3 regions of the Streptomyces sp. NPDC003327 genome follow, and region 2 is predicted to be linked to each of the others. Evidence: riboswitches for the same ligand, from Rfam matches in the RefSeq annotation. Region 2 holds a riboswitch; each other region holds the start of a gene.
What was found. A riboswitch is a leader RNA that binds a small molecule or an ion and turns the genes downstream of it on or off. The one in region 2 is predicted to bind cobalamin.
Positions count from the first base shown of each region.

Region 1 (5,713 bases), on a different contig from region 2:
CGCGCCCTCGGTGATCGTGTACGTGATGACCTGCGGGGAGGTCGAGGTCACCGCGGCGGAGGCGAAGTAGGCGCGGGAGAGGACCGGTTGGCCGTCGGCGCCGTCATCGAAGGTGCGTGGCAGGATCGCCTCGGCCAGCTGCCAGGTGACCACGCGCGCGCCGTTGACCTGGACGGGGTTGTAGTTGGTCGGCAACGCGTCCACCGGCACGCGCAGTTCGCCGCCGTCCCGCAGCTCCGACACCGGGTGCGCGTTGACGTCCTGCGCGCCGCGCGCCGCGGCGGGCGGCGCCGCGCGGTCCGAACCGCCGGACGAGGTGCAGGCGCTGGGCAGCAGGACCAGTAAGCAGGCCGCCGCCGCGGCGGCGGCCGTGCGTCGTCTCCGCCGGGAACCCCGCGGGGCGATCTGCGGTGTTCTCCGCGGTGGGATCCGCGTTCCGGGCATGGCTGAGTACCCCCTCCCGCCCGGCCCCACCGGCCGAGCGGGCCCACTGTATCGACAGTGGAAATCGTTTTCATCAAAATTCCGCCACATGCGGTCCCGGGCGGTCGTCACGCGCGGTCCCGGTGGGTCGCTACACGCGGTCCCGGCCGGTGAAGAGGTCGAGGAGTCCGGCGATCTCGTGGCCGGCCTCGGCCGGGTGGCGGAAGGGGGCGTCCGGATGGATCCGGTACCGATTGCGCCGACCGTCGGCCGCGCGGCTGCGCGAGACGTAACCGGCCCGTACGAGATCGGCCACGATGGCCTGCACCGTGCGCTCGGTGATGCCGCACTGCGCCGCGACCTCGCGCAGGCGTATGTCCGGGTCGCGGGCGATCGCCAGCAGGACCCGGGCATGGTTCGTGAGGAACGTCCACCCCTGACCGTCTCCACCGATTCCCATGAAGGCGGTGTTCCCGGGTTTTCGGCGCCCTATGCGAAGTGTTTTTCAGGTAAATACTGACGCATATGCCCCTCCGGGGAGACCCGGATCGGGGTGTCCCCCATGCCCAGCACCGCCCGTCGAGGAGGAGTCGTGACAGTGCTCCCGAACCCGCAGGCGCCCACGCCACCGCAGGTCCCGGACCCCTGCCCGACAGGCATCCACGTCCTCAGTACGCCCGGGACGACCGTCGTCCGCCTCTCCGGGGACATCGACCTCGACCGGGCCGCCGACCTGGACACGGCCCTCGTGCACGCCCTCGCCGAGTGCGAGGACGGCGCCGGGCTCGCACTCGACATGTCCGAGGTCACCTTCTGCGACTCCACCGGCCTCAACGTCCTGCTCCGCGTCCGCCACGAGGCCCTCGCCGAGCACCGGCCCGTCACGATCGTCGCGGCCGGCGGCCGGGTCGCCCGTCTCCTGGACATCACCGGTACGGGCAGCCTCTTCGGCTACCCCCCTCCCCTCCCCGCTTAAGCCCTCGCGCGTCGCGACGAGAGCGGGGTCGCTCCTCCACTCCCGACGGCCCACGCGCAAACGGCCCACGCGCAAAAGGCCCACGCTGTGATCCATCTCAAAGCGTGCGCAGGCGCGTTGGGGCGCCCCGGCCGACTAGCGTGCCGAACCGGACGCCGCGCCGTGCGGGGCGGTGCCACCGACGGAGGGGACGGCATGGACGACATCACCGGCGCGCCGGAAGTGCGGTGCGAGACGCTCGTACGGGCAGGGTGGCAGCGGCTCTGGGAACTCGTGACCGACATCGGGCTGCCCGCCCGGCTGAGCCCCGAACTCCAGCGGGTCGCCTGGCTCGACAGCGCGCGGGAGCCCGCCGTCGGCGCCTGCTTCGAGGGTTTCAACCGGCACTCCCTGGTCGGCGAGTGGCGCACCGTCTCCCGGGTCGTGGAGCTGGACGAACCGCGGACCTTCGCCTGGGCGGTCGTGGACGCCGACGGCCGCTTCGGCGAACCGAACACCGACCCCGCGCGGGCCCTCGCCTCCTGGCGCTTCGACCTGCGGGAGGACGGCGACGGAGTGCTCCTGAGCCACACGGTCCGCGTCGGACCGGGCCGCAGCGGCCTCACGCTGGCGATCGAACGCGCCCCCGAGCGGCGGGACGAGATCGTCGCCTACCGGGTCAAGGAACTGCGCGCCGGAATGGAGGCCACGCTCGACGGCATCAGGCAGCTGGCGGAGACACCCGCCTGAAACACCCGCCTGAGACACCCCCTCGTCCCTCGCCGCGCTGCTCCGCGGCGCCCGGGCCGACCGGCGGAAGGGGCATGGCCCTGTGGTAACTTGCCCGGGCCAGTCGTACCTCTGTACGGACCGCTGCGAGAGCCGCGGTCCGCACACGGGTCAGGGAATCCGGTGGGAATCCGGAACTGACGCGCAGCGGTGAGGGTGACGGGCGGAGCATCGGCCACTGGGGGCACGACGGACCCGGGAAGGCGCTTCGTCCGGACGACCCCGAGTCCGAAGACCTGCTGGCGGCCCCGGCGTCGTCTCGTCGTCCGGGGAGCACCGTACGACAGGCTCCGCGTATGAGCCGTGGACGCAGAGGACGCTCCGTGCCGCTCGCACACCCCTCCCGCACGACCCGTGCCCCCTTCCTTCCCCCTGCCCGTGCTCGTGGCCGCCGTGGCCGGGCCCGGACCGCGGCGCTGCTCCTCACCGGAGTCCTGCTCGCCACCGGATGCGGGGGAGGGGGAGCCTCACCGGCACCGGACCACCGGGCCGAGGGGCCCGCGGCCTCCGGATACCCCGTCACCCTCGACAACTGCGGGCAGCGCGTGCGGATCGACCGTGCGCCGCAGCGGGCCGTCGCCCTCGACCAGGGGTCGGCGGAGATCCTGCTCTCGCTCGGCCTCGCGGACCGCATGGTCGGCACGGCCACCTGGACCGACCCCGTCCTGAAGGGCCTGGAAAAGGCGAACGCCGGAGTTCCCCGGCTCGCCGACCGCTACCCGTCCTTCGAGAAGGTCCTCGACACCGAGCCCGACTTCGCCACCGCCTCCTTCCTCTACACCCTCGGCAAGGGCGGGGTGGCGCCCCGCGAGCAGTTCGAGAAACTCGGCGTCCCCACCTACCTCTCGCCCACCGACTGCGTCGGCAAGGACAACAGCGGCGACGGCGACGGCGTCCGCACCCGCCCGCTCACCATGGAGACGGTGTACGGCGAAATCCGCGACCTGGCCCGGGTGTTCGGCGTCCCGGAGCGCGGTGAGCGGCTCGTCGCCCAGCTCAGGGCCCGCGTCGCGAAGGCCACGGCGGGCGCCGACTTCGGCAACGCGTCCGTCCTGTACTGGTTCTCCGACGCCGAGGCGCCCTACATGGCCGGCTGCTGCGGTGCGCCGGGCATCGTCACGGGGGCCCTCGGCATCAGGAACGTCTTCGACGACACCCGCGAGGAGTGGCCCCGGATCAACTGGGAGACCGTCGCGGACCGGGACCCGGACGTCCTCGTCATCGGCGACCTCACGCGCAGGGCGCAGTCGGGCGAGAGCGCCGCGAAGAAGATCGCGTTCCTGGAGTCCCACCCCGTCACCCGGAACATGACGGCGGTACGGAACAAGCGGTACGTGCTCCTCAGCGGCCAGGCCCTCAACCCGACCCTCCGCACCGTCGAGGGCATCGAGAAGGTGGCGGCCGCGCTGCGCTCGTACGGGCTCGGCGCGTGACCACCACGCTCGGCCCCGACTCCGGCCCTGGCCCTGGCCCCGAGCCCGATCGCCGCCCCGGCCCCGGCCCGCGCGGGGTCGGCCTCGGGCTCGGCGTCCTCGGCGGGGTCGTGCTCCTCTGCGCCTCCGTCGCGGGGGCGATCACCTTCGGCCCCGCGGACATCCGGGTCGGCGACGTCTGGTCCACGGTCGCCGCCCACCTGGGCGGGGACGTCTCCGGCCTCTCCCCGATCCGGGACGGCATCGTCTGGAACCTCCGCCTGCCCCGCACCCTCCTCGCGGCCGTGTGCGGCGCGGGGCTTGCCGTCTGCGGGGTGGTGCTGCAGTCCCTGCTGCGCAACCCGCTCGCCGACCCGTTCGTCCTCGGCGTCTCCTCCGGGGCCTCGACCGGCGCGGTCGCCGTCGTCGTCCTCGGCGTCGGCGGGGGAGTCGTCTCGGTCACCGGAGGCGCCTTCGCCGGGGCGGTCTGCTCCTTCGCCCTCGTCCTGCTGCTCAGCCACACCCTCGGCGGGTCGGCGGACCGGGTCGTCCTCGCCGGCGTCGCGGCCATGCAGCTGTTCTCCGCCCTCACCTCCTTCGTCGTGATGACGGCCGCCGACGCGGAGACCACCCGGGGGGTGCTCTTCTGGCTGCTCGGTTCGCTCGCCGGGGCCGACTGGACCGACGTGGCCGTGTGCGGGGCGGTGCTGGCCGCGGCCGTGCTGGTCTGCGGCGGCTGCGCGAGGACCCTGGACGCCTTCGCCTTCGGCGAGGAGGCGGCGGCCGCGCTCGGCGTCTCCGTGGCCAGGACCCGCCTCGTCCTGCTCTCCGTCACCGCCCTGCTCACCGCCGCCCTGGTCTCCTCCGCGGGAGCCATCGGCTTCGTTGGGCTCGTCCTGCCGCACGCCGTCCGCGCCCTCGTCGGCCCCGGCCACACCCGGCTGCTGCCCGTGACCGCCCTCGCCGGAGCCGTCTTCCTCGTCTGGGCGGACACCCTCGCGCGTACGGTCCTCGACCCCCAGGAGGTCCCGGTGGGCGTGGTGACCTCCCTCGTCGGCGTACCGGCGTTCGTCCTCGTCCTCTACCGCACCCGCAGCGCCGGGGGCACCGGGAGCACCCCGTGACCGCGACCCCCGCACCCCACGGCACGGCACCCGGGGCGCCGCCGGAAGGCCCCGTGGCCGGACCCTCGCACGGGCCCGTGGCCGGACCGGGGGTCGGGCTGCGCGCCGAGCGCGTCTCCCGTACGGCGGGGGGCGCCCTCGTCCTCGACGGCGTGAGCCTCGCCCCCCGGCCGGGCACCGTCACCGGTCTCCTCGGCCCCAACGGCTCGGGCAAGTCCACGCTGCTGCGCCTCCTGGCCGGGGTCTCCGCCCCGGACACCGGCGTCGTGACCCTCGACGGCGACCCGATGCGTACGATCCCGCGCCGCGCGGTCGCCCAGCGGCTCGCCACCGTCGAGCAGCACGCCGACACGCAGGTCGACCTCACCGTCGCCGACATCGTCCGGCTCGGCCGCGTCCCCCACCGCCGCGCCTGGTCGGGGCCCTCCGCGGCCGACGCGGCCGCCGTCCGCTCCGCCCTCGCGCGCACCGGACTGACCGACCGGGCCCACCGGAACTGGCGCACGCTCTCCGGCGGCGAACGCCAGCGCGTCCAGATCGCCCGCGCCCTCGCACAGGAACCGCGCGAGCTGCTCCTCGACGAGCCCACCAACCACCTCGACATCCAGCACCAGTTGGAACTCCTGTCCCTGATCGCCGGCCTGCGGCTGACCACCGTCGTCGCCCTGCACGACCTCAACCTCGCCGCCCTCCACTGCGCACGGCTCGTCGTCCTGAAGGAGGGCCGGGTGGTGGCCGCGGGCGAACCCCACGAGGTGCTCACCGAGGAGCTGATCGCCGACGTCTACGGAGTCCGTGCCGCCGTGACCAGGCCCGGCCCCGACGGGCGTCCCCACGTGCGATTCCTCGGCACTCTGCACCCCGCCCCGGGCCCCGCCGCGTGACGACGACGCGCCCGGAGTGCGAGTGCGCTTTCGTGCAGCGCGTCGGCACGGTACAGTCGAAGGAGTTGCAGTTGTGGTTCCCATAGACTTCAAGTGCTCGGGCGACGTGACGTTGCCGGGCACTTT
Region 1 covers NZ_JBSFSA010000056.1:18,529-24,241, reverse strand. Annotated here, with positions in the region: gene ACWDVG_RS28680 (ABC transporter family substrate-binding protein) at 1-444, opposite strand, end outside; gene ACWDVG_RS28675 (helix-turn-helix transcriptional regulator) at 575-883, opposite strand; gene ACWDVG_RS28670 (STAS domain-containing protein) at 1,016-1,399, shown strand; gene ACWDVG_RS28665 (SRPBCC family protein) at 1,595-2,128, shown strand; cobalamin riboswitch at 2,281-2,405, shown strand; gene ACWDVG_RS28660 (ABC transporter substrate-binding protein) at 2,584-3,600, shown strand; gene ACWDVG_RS28655 (FecCD family ABC transporter permease) at 3,597-4,703, shown strand; gene ACWDVG_RS28650 (ABC transporter ATP-binding protein) at 4,781-5,587, shown strand.
Region 1: linked by a shared signal. The riboswitch ahead of ACWDVG_RS28660 (ABC transporter substrate-binding protein) and the one ahead of ACWDVG_RS21980 (energy-coupling factor ABC transporter permease) in region 2 are both predicted to bind cobalamin.

Region 2 (5,713 bases):
TCGCGACGAAGTCCGGGTCGGCGAGGAACGGCCGGGCCAGCGACACGAGGTCGGCGCGGCCCTCGGCGAGGATGCGCTCGGCGACCTCGGGGGTGTTGATGCGGTTGCTGGTGACCAGCGGCACGCTCACCGCGCCCATCAGCTTCTGCGTCACCCAGGTGTAGGCGCCGCGCGGGACGGAGGTCGCGATGGTGGGGATGCGGGCCTCGTGCCAGCCGATGCCGGTGTTGATGATGGTGGCGCCGGCCGCCTCGATCTCCTTGGCGAGCTGGACGACCTCCTCCAGGGTCGAGCCGCCGGGGACCAGGTCCAGCATGGAGAGGCGGTAGACGAGGATGAAGTCCTCGCCGACCCGCTCGCGGATCCGGCGGACGATCTCCAGCGGGAAGCGCACCCGGTTCTCGTACGAGCCGCCCCAGCGGTCCGTGCGGTGGTTCGTGGCGGCGGCGATGAACTCGTTGATGAGGTAGCCTTCGGAGCCCATCACCTCGACACCGTCGTACCCGGCCTCCTTGGCCAGCTCGGCGCAGCGCGCGTAGTCCTCGACGGTCTGCTCGACCTCGGCGTCGGTCAGCTCGTTCGGCGGGAACGGGCTGATCGGGGCCTGGACCGGGCTCGGCGCGACGAGCCCGGGGTGGTAGGCGTACCGGCCGAAGTGCAGGATCTGCATCGCGATCCGGCCGCCCTCGGCGTGCACGGCGTCGGTGATCACCCGGTGCTCGGCGACCTCCTCCGCTGTGGTCAGCTTGGCGCCGCCGTCCCAGGGCCGGCCGGCCTCGTTGGGCGCGATGCCGCCGGTGACGATGAGTCCGACGCCGCCGCGGGCGCGCTCCGCGTAGAAGGCGGCCATGCGCGCGAAGCCGTGCTCGGCCTCTTCGAGGCCGACGTGCATCGAGCCCATGATCACCCGGTTGGGGAGCGTGGTGAAGCCGAGGTCCAGCGGGCTCAGCAGATGCGGGTACGGGGTCGGGGTCGAGGTCATCGGGGCGCCTCCTCGCGCAGGGGTCGTCGCACCCTGTTGTAGGCGACGCGCCCCCGGTTCTGCAACTAGTTGCAGAAGGATCGGGGTGTGATGGTTACTACTCGGTAGAAGCGCCTCGGCGTCTTGACCGCACCCCGCCCCCTCGGCTGTCCCCGCCCCGACGGCTCACCGCCCCGCCCGCCGGCTGACCGCGGACTCACCCCACCCGGTCGAGCAGCCCGTCCAGCTCCTCCGGCGTCCGCGGCCCCGGCGCCCCCTCCGGCAGCAGCCCCCGCCCGCGCAACAGCCGGGCCACCGACACGGCCCACGGACGCCGCAGCCGCGCCGCGTCGAGCAGCGCGTCGTCGGCCAGCAGCTCCGCGACGGGACCCGTCCGCAGCCCCGCGGGGGAGAGCACCGCCGCCTCGTCCGCCCAGCGCAGTGCCAGGTCCACGTCATGGGTCGCCATCAGCACCGTCGTCCCCGCCGCCCGCAGCCGCTCCAGGGCGTCGAGCAGCCGCTCCTGCCCGTGCGGGTCGAGCCCGGCCGTCGGCTCGTCCATGATCAGCACCCGCGGCCGCATGGCCACCGCCCCCGCGATCGCCGCCCGCTTCCGCTGCCCGTACGACAGCAGGTGCGTCGGCCGGTCCGCGAGCGCCGTGATGTCCAGCGCCTCCAGCGCCTCCGCCACCCGGAGCCGTACCTCCTCCTCCGGCAGGCCCAGGTTCATCGGCCCGAAGGACACGTCCTGCGCCACCGAGGCCGCGAACAGCTGGTCGTCCGGATCCTGCACCACCAGCTGGACGGTGGTCCGCAGCCGCGTGAGGCCCTTCCGGTCGTACGCCACCTCCGCCCCGTCCAGGAGCAGCGCCCCGCTCCCGCACCGCAGCCCCCCGCTCAGCAGCCGCAGCAGCGTCGTCTTGCCGCTGCCGTTGCGGCCCAGCAGCGCCACCGCGCGCCCCCGCGTCACCGCGAAGTCCACGCCGGAGAGGACCGGGGGCCCGTCCTCGTACGCGAAGCCCGCCTTCACCAGCTCCACCACGGGGGTCGACGTCGTCACGGCAGGAACCTTTCCAGTACGAGGGTGAGGGCGACCAGCCCGCAGAGGAGCCCGGCGGTCGCCCCGAGGAACGGGCGCGACACGGCGGCCGGCGGGACGAGGACCCGCAGCGTCCCGTCGTATCCGCGCCCGGCGAGCCCCGTCTGCATCCGCTGGGCCCGGTCGAAGGCGCGGACGAAGGCCGTCGCGCCGAGTCCGGCCAGCGAGCGCCAGGCCGCCGCCCGGGTGGTGTGCCCGAGCCGCGCGGCCTGCGCCTGCCGGATCTTCGTCAGCGCGTCGAGGAGCAGGAAGATGATCCGGTACATCACCAGCGCCACGTCCACCACCGGCGCCGGCACCCCCGCCCGTACGAGCCGGGGCAGCACGTCGGAGACCGGCGTCGTGAACGCGAAGAGCAGCACGCCGAGCGAGGCCGACGCGGTCCGCAGCAGCAGCTCGCCCGCGTGCACCGGCCCGTCGGCGGCGAGGGCCACGAGCCCCCGGTCGCCGCCGACCTCGAAGAGCAGCGGCACCGCGCCCGTCACGCAGAACCCGAGCGGGATGCGGAAGGCCCGCCACAGCCCCCGGCCCGGCACGCCCGCCGGACCGAGGAGCACGGCCAGCGTGACCGCGGCGACGAGCACCGCGCCCGGCCAGGGCGGAAGACAGACGGCGCACAGGGTCAGCCCGAAGCCGAGCAGCGCCTTCTCGGCGGGATGGCGGCGGCGCCAGCGACTGCGGTGCGCCGCCGCGTCGATCGGCAGCACGGCGCTAGTCGCCGCGCCGCGCGAGGGACCCGTTCGGGCGGGGCCCGTCGGCGCGGGACCCGTCCGCGAGGGCCGCAGCGGTGCCGGGCGCGGGCTCCTCCGCCTTCTCCGCGTCCTGCGTGCCCTGCGCCTGCTCCGACCTCTCCCCCCGCTCCGCCTTCTCCGCCGCGCGCGCCTCGCCCTGCCTCCGGCCGCGCCGCAGCCCGAAGTAGTACGCGAGGACACCGGCGCCCAGTGCCGCCTGGAGCGAGAACAGCGCCGACTCGATCTCGCCGGACGGCGGCTCGTACAGCGGGCTGAACCAGGGCTCGTAGTCGGGCTGGAGCTCCGTGATCGCGGACTCCGCCTCCCCGTCCGCGCCCGCGAAGGGCTCCTCCTTGTGGTCGCCGAGGCCGAGGGCCAGCGGCAGGACCGCCAGCGCCGCCACGACGAGCAGCAGCAGACTGTTGATCTTCGCGTTCCGGCTCATCACGCCGTCGCCCCCTCGCGCTGCGCGGCGGCCGGCCGGGAGAGCACGCCCAGCCGGATCAGGTCACCCTTGCTGGACTGCGTGAGCAGCCGCATCACGAGCACCGTGAGCAGGCCCTCGCTCACGGCCAGCGGAATCTGCGTGAGCGCGAAGATGCCGCCGAACTTGGCGAGCGCGCCGAGGACGCCGCTGCCCGGGTCCGGGAACGCGAGCGCCAGCTGCACACTGGTCACGCAGTACGTCGAGAGGTCGGCGACGAACGCGCCGAAGAACACGCTCACCATCAGCGGCGCGCCGGTCCGGCGCAGCAGGGCGTACGTCCCGTACCCCGCCCAGGGCCCGACGATCGCCATCGAGAAGGCGTTGGCGCCCAGCGTCGTCAGACCGCCGTGGGCCAGCAGCAGCGCCTGGAAGAGGAGCGTGATCGTACCGAGTACCGCCATGATCGGCGGCCGGAACAGGATCGCGCCCAGCCCCGTCCCCGTCGGATGGGAACAACTTCCCGTCACCGAGGGCAGCTTGAGCGCGGACAGGACGAAGGTGAAGGCGCCGGAGGCGCCGAGCAGCAGGGTGGACTCGGGGTTCGAGCGGACTTCACGGGTCAGCGCGCGGACCCCGTGGACGACGAACGGCGCGGCCGCGACGCTCCAGGCGGCGGCGTGCACAGGGGGCAGATACCCCTCGGCTATATGCATGGTTGGGAGACCCTCTCCAGCACCTCGTGGATGGACAACGCACCTTGGCCGGTCTCCTGGCTGACGGTCATGCCGCCCGACTCCGCCTTCCCACCCCGCAGCGGTCTCCCGCGGCGGAGCAGTGGCTTCCCCTGAGGGACGGAGCCGGACCTCCCGATCACAGTGGCGAGGGCCGCACCGGTACTGCACCGGTTTCCCGAACACCAAGGCGGCATGACCCTAGTGCGTTGACCAGGTGCATCACAACACGGTCGCCACTCCGTGCGTTCCGTCACTCACGCGGCGCGGTCGCCCGGGGCGGCCCGACGGTGTCGCCGCAGCACGCCCCGGCCGCCGACGGGGGCTCATGCCTTCCGGTACGCGTACGCCTCCGAAGCCGCGGCCGCCACCGCGTCGAGGTCACCGCCCGCGCTCGCCGTCACCAGCGCGGCGACGGCTCCTTCCACGAACGGCGCGTCGACGAGCCGGGCGCCCTCGGGCAGCTCGTCGCCCTCCGCGAGCAGCGCCTTGACGGTCAGCACCGCACTGCCCAGATCGACCAGGAGCGCCACCCCTGCGCCCTCGTCTGCGGCCCTCACCGCCTCCGCGATCAGCTCCGCGCTCGTCCCCAGGCCCCCGTCCGGGAGCCCGCCCGCGGGCATGACCCGGGCCGTCTCCCCGCCACCCGCGAGCCCGCGGGCCAGCACCGCCACCGAAGCGGCGACCGCGGCGCTGTGCGAGACCAGGACGATGCCGACCCGCGGCGCGGCGCTCACGCCGAGCCCTCCGCGCCCGCCACGCCGCCGTCCGCCGCCTCGGCTGATACGGCCTCGGCCCGCGCGGCCTCCTCCAGGGCGGCCAGGAGCAGCGCCGAGGAGGCCGCCCCCGGATCCTGGTGCCCCACCGAACGCTCGCCGAGATAACTCGCCCTGCCCTTGCGGGCCCGCAGCGGTACGGTCCCCACGGCGCCCTCCGCGGCCGCCGCCCGCCCCGCGGCGAAGGACTCCCGCAGCCCCGCCACCCCCGGCACGAGCGCGTCCAGCATCGTCTTGTCACCGACCCGCGCACCGCCCAGTTGCGAAACGGCGGACACCCCGGCGTCCAGCGCCGCGGCGAGCTGCTCCCGCGTGACCCGGGCGTCCTCGCCCAGCGTCTTCCCGGCGCGGCGCAGCAGCGTCCCGTACAGCGGTCCCGACGCCCCGCCCACCGTGGAGATCAACTGCCTCCCGGCGGCCACGAGCACCGCCCCCGGGGTGCCCGGCGGTTCCTTCGCCAGGATCTCGGTCAGGGCCGCGAAGCCGCGCCGAAGATTGGCACCGTGGTCGGCGTCGCCGATCGCCGAGTCCAGCTCCGTGAGCCGGTCCGCCTCGCGGTCGACGCCGGCCGCCGCCGTGGTCAGCCAGCGCACCAGGAACTCCGCGCCGTAGGTCTCCGTCATCCGCTCGCCCTCTCCCGTCCGACTGCACTGCTCACCGACACCGACACCGACACCGACACCGACACCGACATCGGCACCGACATCGGCACCGACTCGGGCACCGTCGCCACCTGCGCCCCCTCGCGCCGCGGTCACCGACCCCAGCGCAGCGCGGGCGTCTCCACGGGCGCGTCCCAGAGCCGCAGCAGCTCCTCGTCCGCCTCGCACAGGGTGACCGAGCAGCCCGCCCTGTCCAGGGAGGTCACGTAGTTGCCGACGAGTGTGCGCGCGACCGGCACCCCGCGCTCGCCCAGCACCCGCGTCACCTCCGCCGTGAACCCGTACAGTTCGAGCAGCGGGGTGCCGCCCATCCCGTTCACCAGCGC
Region 2 covers NZ_JBSFSA010000031.1:9,553-15,265, reverse strand. Annotated here, with positions in the region: gene ACWDVG_RS22000 (FAD-dependent oxidoreductase) at 1-982, opposite strand, end outside; gene ACWDVG_RS21995 (ATP-binding cassette domain-containing protein) at 1,179-2,021, opposite strand; gene cbiQ (cobalt ECF transporter T component CbiQ) at 2,018-2,767, opposite strand; gene ACWDVG_RS21985 (energy-coupling factor ABC transporter substrate-binding protein) at 2,772-3,236, opposite strand; gene ACWDVG_RS21980 (energy-coupling factor ABC transporter permease) at 3,236-3,931, opposite strand; cobalamin riboswitch at 3,961-4,168, opposite strand; gene ACWDVG_RS21975 (PTS-dependent dihydroxyacetone kinase phosphotransferase subunit DhaM) at 4,276-4,686, opposite strand; gene dhaL (dihydroxyacetone kinase subunit DhaL) at 4,683-5,348, opposite strand; gene dhaK (dihydroxyacetone kinase subunit DhaK) at 5,480-5,713, opposite strand, start outside.

Region 3 (5,713 bases), on a different contig from region 2:
GTTCCTCGGCCCGGTCCACGAACCGGACGACGACGCCCGGCTCGGCGGCCAGCGCGTCCACGTCGGTGAAGTTCGACATCAGCGGTACGGCGCAGACGGCGACCCGCAGCACGTCCTCGCCGACCGGCGGCGCGACGACCGACTCGCGGACGGCGCCGCGCAGGGAGACCCGCAGGCCGTCCTCCTCGTCGATGCCGAGGCCGTGCGCGTACGGCAGCACGCCGAGCGTCCGGCGCCCGGTCAGCCCGTGCAGCATGTCGAGGCCCGGTTCGAGGAGGGTCACGTCACCGCGGAACTTGTTGACGAGGTAGCCCGCCACCAGCGACTGGTCCTCGGGGCCGAGGAGCGCCGTCGTGCCGAAGAACTGGGCGAAGACCCCGCCCCGGTCGATGTCCCCGACGACGACCACGGGCAGCCGCGCGGCCCGCGCGATCCCCATGTTCACGATGTCGGTGCGCCGCAGGTTGATCTCGGCCGGGCTGCCGGCGCCCTCGCAGATGACGGCGTCGTGCGTGGCCCGCAGCTCCTCCAGGCAGGCCAGGACCGGCTCAAACAGCTCCTGCTGCCGCCCGCCGTGGTAGCCGCGGGCGCTCAGCTCGCCGACCGGCTTGCCCATCAGGACGACCTGGCTCGACCGGTCGCTGCCCGGCTTCAGCAGGACCGGGTTCATCAGCGCGGTCGGTTCCACCCGCGCGGCCTGCGCCTGCATGGCCTGGGCGCGGCCGATCTCGGCGCCCTCGCGAGTGACGAAGGAGTTGAGGGACATGTTCTGTCCCTTGAACGGCGCCACCTTCAGGCCCTTGCGGACCAGCCAGCGGCAGATCCCGGCCGTCACGACGCTCTTGCCCGCGTCCGACGTGGTGCCGGCGACGAGCAGCCCCCCACCCCTCACTTGGTCCTCCGCTTCAGTGCGTCCGCGATCAGCCGGCCGCCCACGCAGGCGGCCAGGGTCAGTCCGGTGACCCGGCGGGAGAGCCGGACCGCCCGTTCGATGTCGGCGACCTCGACGGGCCGCCCCTCCCCGTTGAGGACGGGCCGGTGCTCGACCCGGCCGCCGTACGAGAGGGTCCCCCCGAGCCGTACGCCGAGCGCCCCCGCGAAGGAGGCCTCGACGGGTCCCGCGTTGGGGCTGGGGTGCCGGGCCGCGTCGGCCCGCCAGGCCCGCACGGCCCCGCGCGGGTTCCCCCCGGCCGCCGCGGCGAGCACGGCGGTCAGCCGGGCGCCGGGCCAGCCGGCCACGTCGTCGAGGCGGGCGGAGGCCCAGCCGAAGCGGCGGTGGCGGGGCGACCTGTGCCCGACCATGGCGTCGAGGGTGTTGACGGCCCGGAAGCCGACGAGCCCCGGCACGCCCGCGACGGCCCCCCAGAAGAGGGCGCCGACGACGGCGTCGGAGGTGTTCTCGGCGACCGATTCGACGACGGCCCGGGCCATCGCGGGGCCGTCGAGGGAGTGCGGGTCGCGCCCGCACAGGTGGGGCAGCCGTTCCCGGGCCACCTCCAGGTCGCCGGCGGCGAGCGCCCCGCCGACGGCGCGGGCCTCCCGGCCCAGGGTCGTACCGCCGACGACGGCCCACACGGAGGCGGCGGTCAGGGCGGTGGAGGCGAGGCGGCTGCTCCGTACGGCGCGGGCGGCGAGGGCGCCCGCGGCGACGGTCGTACCGGCGCAGACGGCGGTGTGGAGGGCGCCCCGGCCCCGGTGGTCGCGCCAGATGGCCTGTTCGACGGCGCCGGCGGCGCGGCCGAAGGCGGCGACGGGGTGGCCGCGGCGGGGGTCGCCGAGGAGCAGGTCGACGGCGAGGCCGGCGGCCGCTCCGTACGCGAAGACACCGGTGGCTCTCGAAACGCTGCGGCTGCGGCCGGGCATGCGCTTGTCCTCACTCAGGGTCCGCGCCCTGGATCGACGTGACCGGCGGCGAGAGTTCCTGGCTCCCGGACCCCTGGCGGGGGCCGGTCACAGTGGCGGGACCGCGCCGGAATCGCACCGGACTTCCTCTTCCTTGCCGCCGTAATGGCCCCGGCAGTCCACCACGCGCCGAGAACAACCGTCAACTCACCTTGACCTGCGGGGGGTCACTGTGCGGAGCGCCACAGACACGGCGACGGGGCGGCCCGCACCCTGAGGTGCGGACCGCCCCGCCGGTCACGTGCGGACTGTCGGCCCGGGGGCCGTCAGGCGACGATCAGGTAGATGCCGTAGGCCACGGCCGCCGCGCACAGGGTGAAGCAGGCGTAGGCGCCGGTGCGGGCCAGGGCGGCGGAGCCGCCCTGGGCGGCGGCCTCCTCCTGCTTGCCGAGGCCGATGATGCCGAGGGTGAAGAGGCCCACGAGGGCGACGGTCGCCACGAGGCTGACTCCGAAGACGGAGCCGAGAGCTGCCCAGTCGATCTTCATGTCGTTCGTTCCTTACACCGCTGCGGCGGGGGCCGGGGGAGCGGCCGGGTCCGTGGGAGCCGGCGCCGGGATGGTGGTCTTGAGGTCCTCGTCCGCGACGGCGGCGACGGTGCCGGCCGGCGGCGGGGTGACGGCCGCGATGGCGGTGGTCACGACGCCCGCGGGCTCGTCGTCGCCGGACTCGACGTCGTTGACGTTGGTGTGGTCGACCACCTGGCGGCGGGAGATCAGCCAGATGGCCACGCAGGAGGCGACGAGGAAGGCCGCGACCGTGTAGACGCCCCAGTCGCCCTGGCGGGCGACGAACTCGGCGCCCGCGCCGACGAGGCCGGCGGCCGGCAGGGTCAGGCCCCACGCGACGAACATGCGGGTGGCGGTCGACCAGCGGACGACTCCGCCCTTGCGGCCGAGGCCCGCGCCCATGACGCCGCCGGAGCAGACGTGCGTGGTCGAGAGGGAGTAGCCCAGGTGCGAGGAGGCCAGGATGACCGTGGCGGCGCTGGTCTGCGCGGCGAAGCCCTGCTGCGGCTGGAGGTCGGTGAGGCCCTTGCCCATGGTGCGGATGATGCGCCAGCCGCCGAGGTAGGTGCCGAGCGCGATCGCCAGGCCGGCGGAGACGATGACCCACAGGGGCGGGTTCGAGCCGGGGGCGATGGCGCCGCCTGCGACCAGGGCGAGGGTGATGATGCCCATGGTCTTCTGGGCGTCGTTGGTGCCGTGGGCGAGCGAGACGAGACCGGCGGAGGCGATCTGGCCGGCCCGGTAGCCCTTCTCCGACGTCTTGGCGTTCACGTTCCGGTCGAGGCGGTACGTGAGGCGGGAGGCGAGCATCGCGGCCGCGCCGGCGACGATCGGGGCGGCGACCGCCGGGATGAGGACCTTGGTGACGACGACACCGCCGTTGACGCCGCTGACGCCGATCGAGGCCACGGTCGCGCCGATGAGGCCGCCCATCAGGGCGTGGGAGGAGCTGGACGGCAGTCCGACCAGCCAGGTCACGAGGTTCCAGAGGATGGCGCCGACGAGTGCGGCGAGGATGACTTCTGGCTGGATGCCCTCTTCGTTGACGAGTCCCTTGGAGATCGTCTTGGCGACCTCCACGGAGAGGAAGGCGCCGACGAGGTTCAGCACGGCGGACATGGCCACCGCCGTCTTCGGCTTGAGCGCACCGGTCGAGATGGTCGTGGCCATCGCGTTGGCGGTGTCGTGGAAACCGTTCGTGAAATCGAACACGAGAGCTGTCACGACCACAATGGCGAGCAGCAGCGTGATGTGTTCCATTTACCCAGGCAATCGTTTGACGTCAGTGGCTCGTCGAACGTAAGCAACCTGGGTGAACGGAAGGTGAACTGGGCCGGGCGGCATGGTGTCCCGAACCGGTGTCAAGACATTCCGCTTCGCGCTTCGGCGGGCCGGTTGTCCACCATGCGAACACCCCCAACCCCGGGTAATCCCGGCGATCCCCGGGCACATGCCGCCCCCGCGGGGTTACCGTCCGCCCGCCCGGTCCGCTCCCTGGACGGACCAGCCGTCCGGGGGACCCCGCGAGGAGACCCTTGTCACTCCCCGGAGTGGCCGCCCCGCAGCGGACGGTCCGGGGCGGACGGCCCTCCTCCGATCCGATCGGCCCCGTCCGGTGGCAGCCCGCCCCCGCCCTGCCGACACTGGGAGCGTGCGCCCGGCTACAGCGACGGCAGCGGCCGTCACCACCCTGCTCGGTGTCGGCGCGGCCGCGGTCGCGGCCGGCCGGTACGCCAGCGACGTCGCCCTCAGGGCCTCGTCCGGCCGCCCCTTCCCGGGAGAACCACGGCTCACCGTGCACGCCACGGGCCCCGAACGGATCACCCTCACCCGCAGCCTCGCCTCCCTGCGCCCCGGTACGTACGGGATGGAGGCGCCCGGCCTGCACGCCGTCCTCGGCCCCGTCCTCGACCGGGTCCCGCACACCGCCGACACCGTCGTCCGCCGCCTGGAACGCGTCGAGCTCGGCGCCCCCGGCCCCGGCGCCCGCGTCCGGCTCACCCCCCAGCTCCACCTCGGCACCCCCACCACCGCCCTCGGCCTCCCGCACGAGGACCTGGAGATTCCCGGCGAGCTGGGCCCCCTGCCCGCCTGGCTGGTCTCCGGGCCCCGCCCCACCTGGGTGATCGCCCTGCACGGCCTCGGCGCCACCCGCGAGCACGCGCTCAACCTCGGCCTCTTCTACGCCCGCCGCCGCGTCCCGGTCCTCGTCCCGGCCTACCGCGGCGACGAGGGCGCCCCGCCGAGCCCCGACGGCCTCGCCCAGCTCGGCGACTCCGAGTGGCGCGACGTCGACGCCGCCATCCGCTACGCCGTCCGGCGCGGCGCCGCCCACGTCGTCCTGCACGGCTGGGGGACCGGCGCCGCCATGGCCCTGCGCGCCGCCGCCGAGTCGGGCGTACGGGACCGGATCCGCGGCCTCGTCCTCGACTCCCCGGTCCTCGACTGGGAGGCCACCCTCCGCAACCTCGCCGCGGCCCGCCGCGTCCCCGCCCCCCTCGTACCGCTCGCCGTCCGCGCCGCCCGGGGCAGGACGGGCCCCCACGGCGACCGGCTCGAAGCCGCCTGCGCGCCGGACGCCCTGCGCGTCCCCGTCCTCCTGTTCCACGGCCCCGAGGACACCCTCGCCCCCTGGGAACCCAGCGTGGAGCTCGCCGCCCGCCGGCCCGGCCTCGTCACCCTCCGGACCGTGCGGAACGCGCCGCACACCGCGATGTGGAACGCCGACCCGGTGCGCTACGAAGAGGCCCTGCGCCGCTTCCTCACGCCCTTCCTGTGAGGCCCCGCCGGGGCCCGCCCCGACGGCACTGCGGATTCCGATTGGGCTTTCGGGCCGTCAGCGGGAAGACTGCCCCCGTGACGTCTCGAAAGCCCGATGAACCATTGGCGCGCAACTCCAGACTCCGACTCGTCCGCCCGCGGGCGCTCGCCACGGCCAGACGGGCCGTGACGACCCGGCGGACCCGGCCCGCGCCGCGCCCGCCCGAGGGCACGCCGCCCCGCGCGGAACTCGCCCGCCAGGCGCGGCTCGTCCTCGCCGACGCCGTGCGCATCGCCCGCTGGGCGGCCACGTCGCCGGACGCCGAACTCGCGCCCCGCACCGGTCCCGAGGCCCTCCCCGCCCGCGAACGGGCCGCCGCGGCCCTCGACCTGACGACCGCCCAGGTCCGGGCCGGCTGGGACAGCGCCCGCCTCGCCGGGCTCGTCGAACTCCACGGCGACACCGCCCGCCCCGGCTGGCGGCTGCACGCGTGGGACCGCGACGACTCCGCCGTCCTGCGCGGCTGGGTCGCGCTCTTCGA
Region 3 covers NZ_JBSFSA010000002.1:9,166-14,878, reverse strand. Annotated here, with positions in the region: gene ACWDVG_RS01730 (cobyric acid synthase) at 1-892, opposite strand, end outside; gene ACWDVG_RS01725 (cobalamin biosynthesis protein) at 889-1,863, opposite strand; cobalamin riboswitch at 1,897-2,041, opposite strand; gene ACWDVG_RS01720 (hypothetical protein) at 2,169-2,390, opposite strand; gene ACWDVG_RS01715 (anion permease) at 2,403-3,671, opposite strand; gene ACWDVG_RS01710 (alpha/beta hydrolase) at 4,063-5,190, shown strand; gene ACWDVG_RS01705 (hypothetical protein) at 5,268-5,713, shown strand, end outside.
Region 3: linked by a shared signal. The riboswitch ahead of ACWDVG_RS01725 (cobalamin biosynthesis protein) and the one ahead of ACWDVG_RS21980 (energy-coupling factor ABC transporter permease) in region 2 are both predicted to bind cobalamin.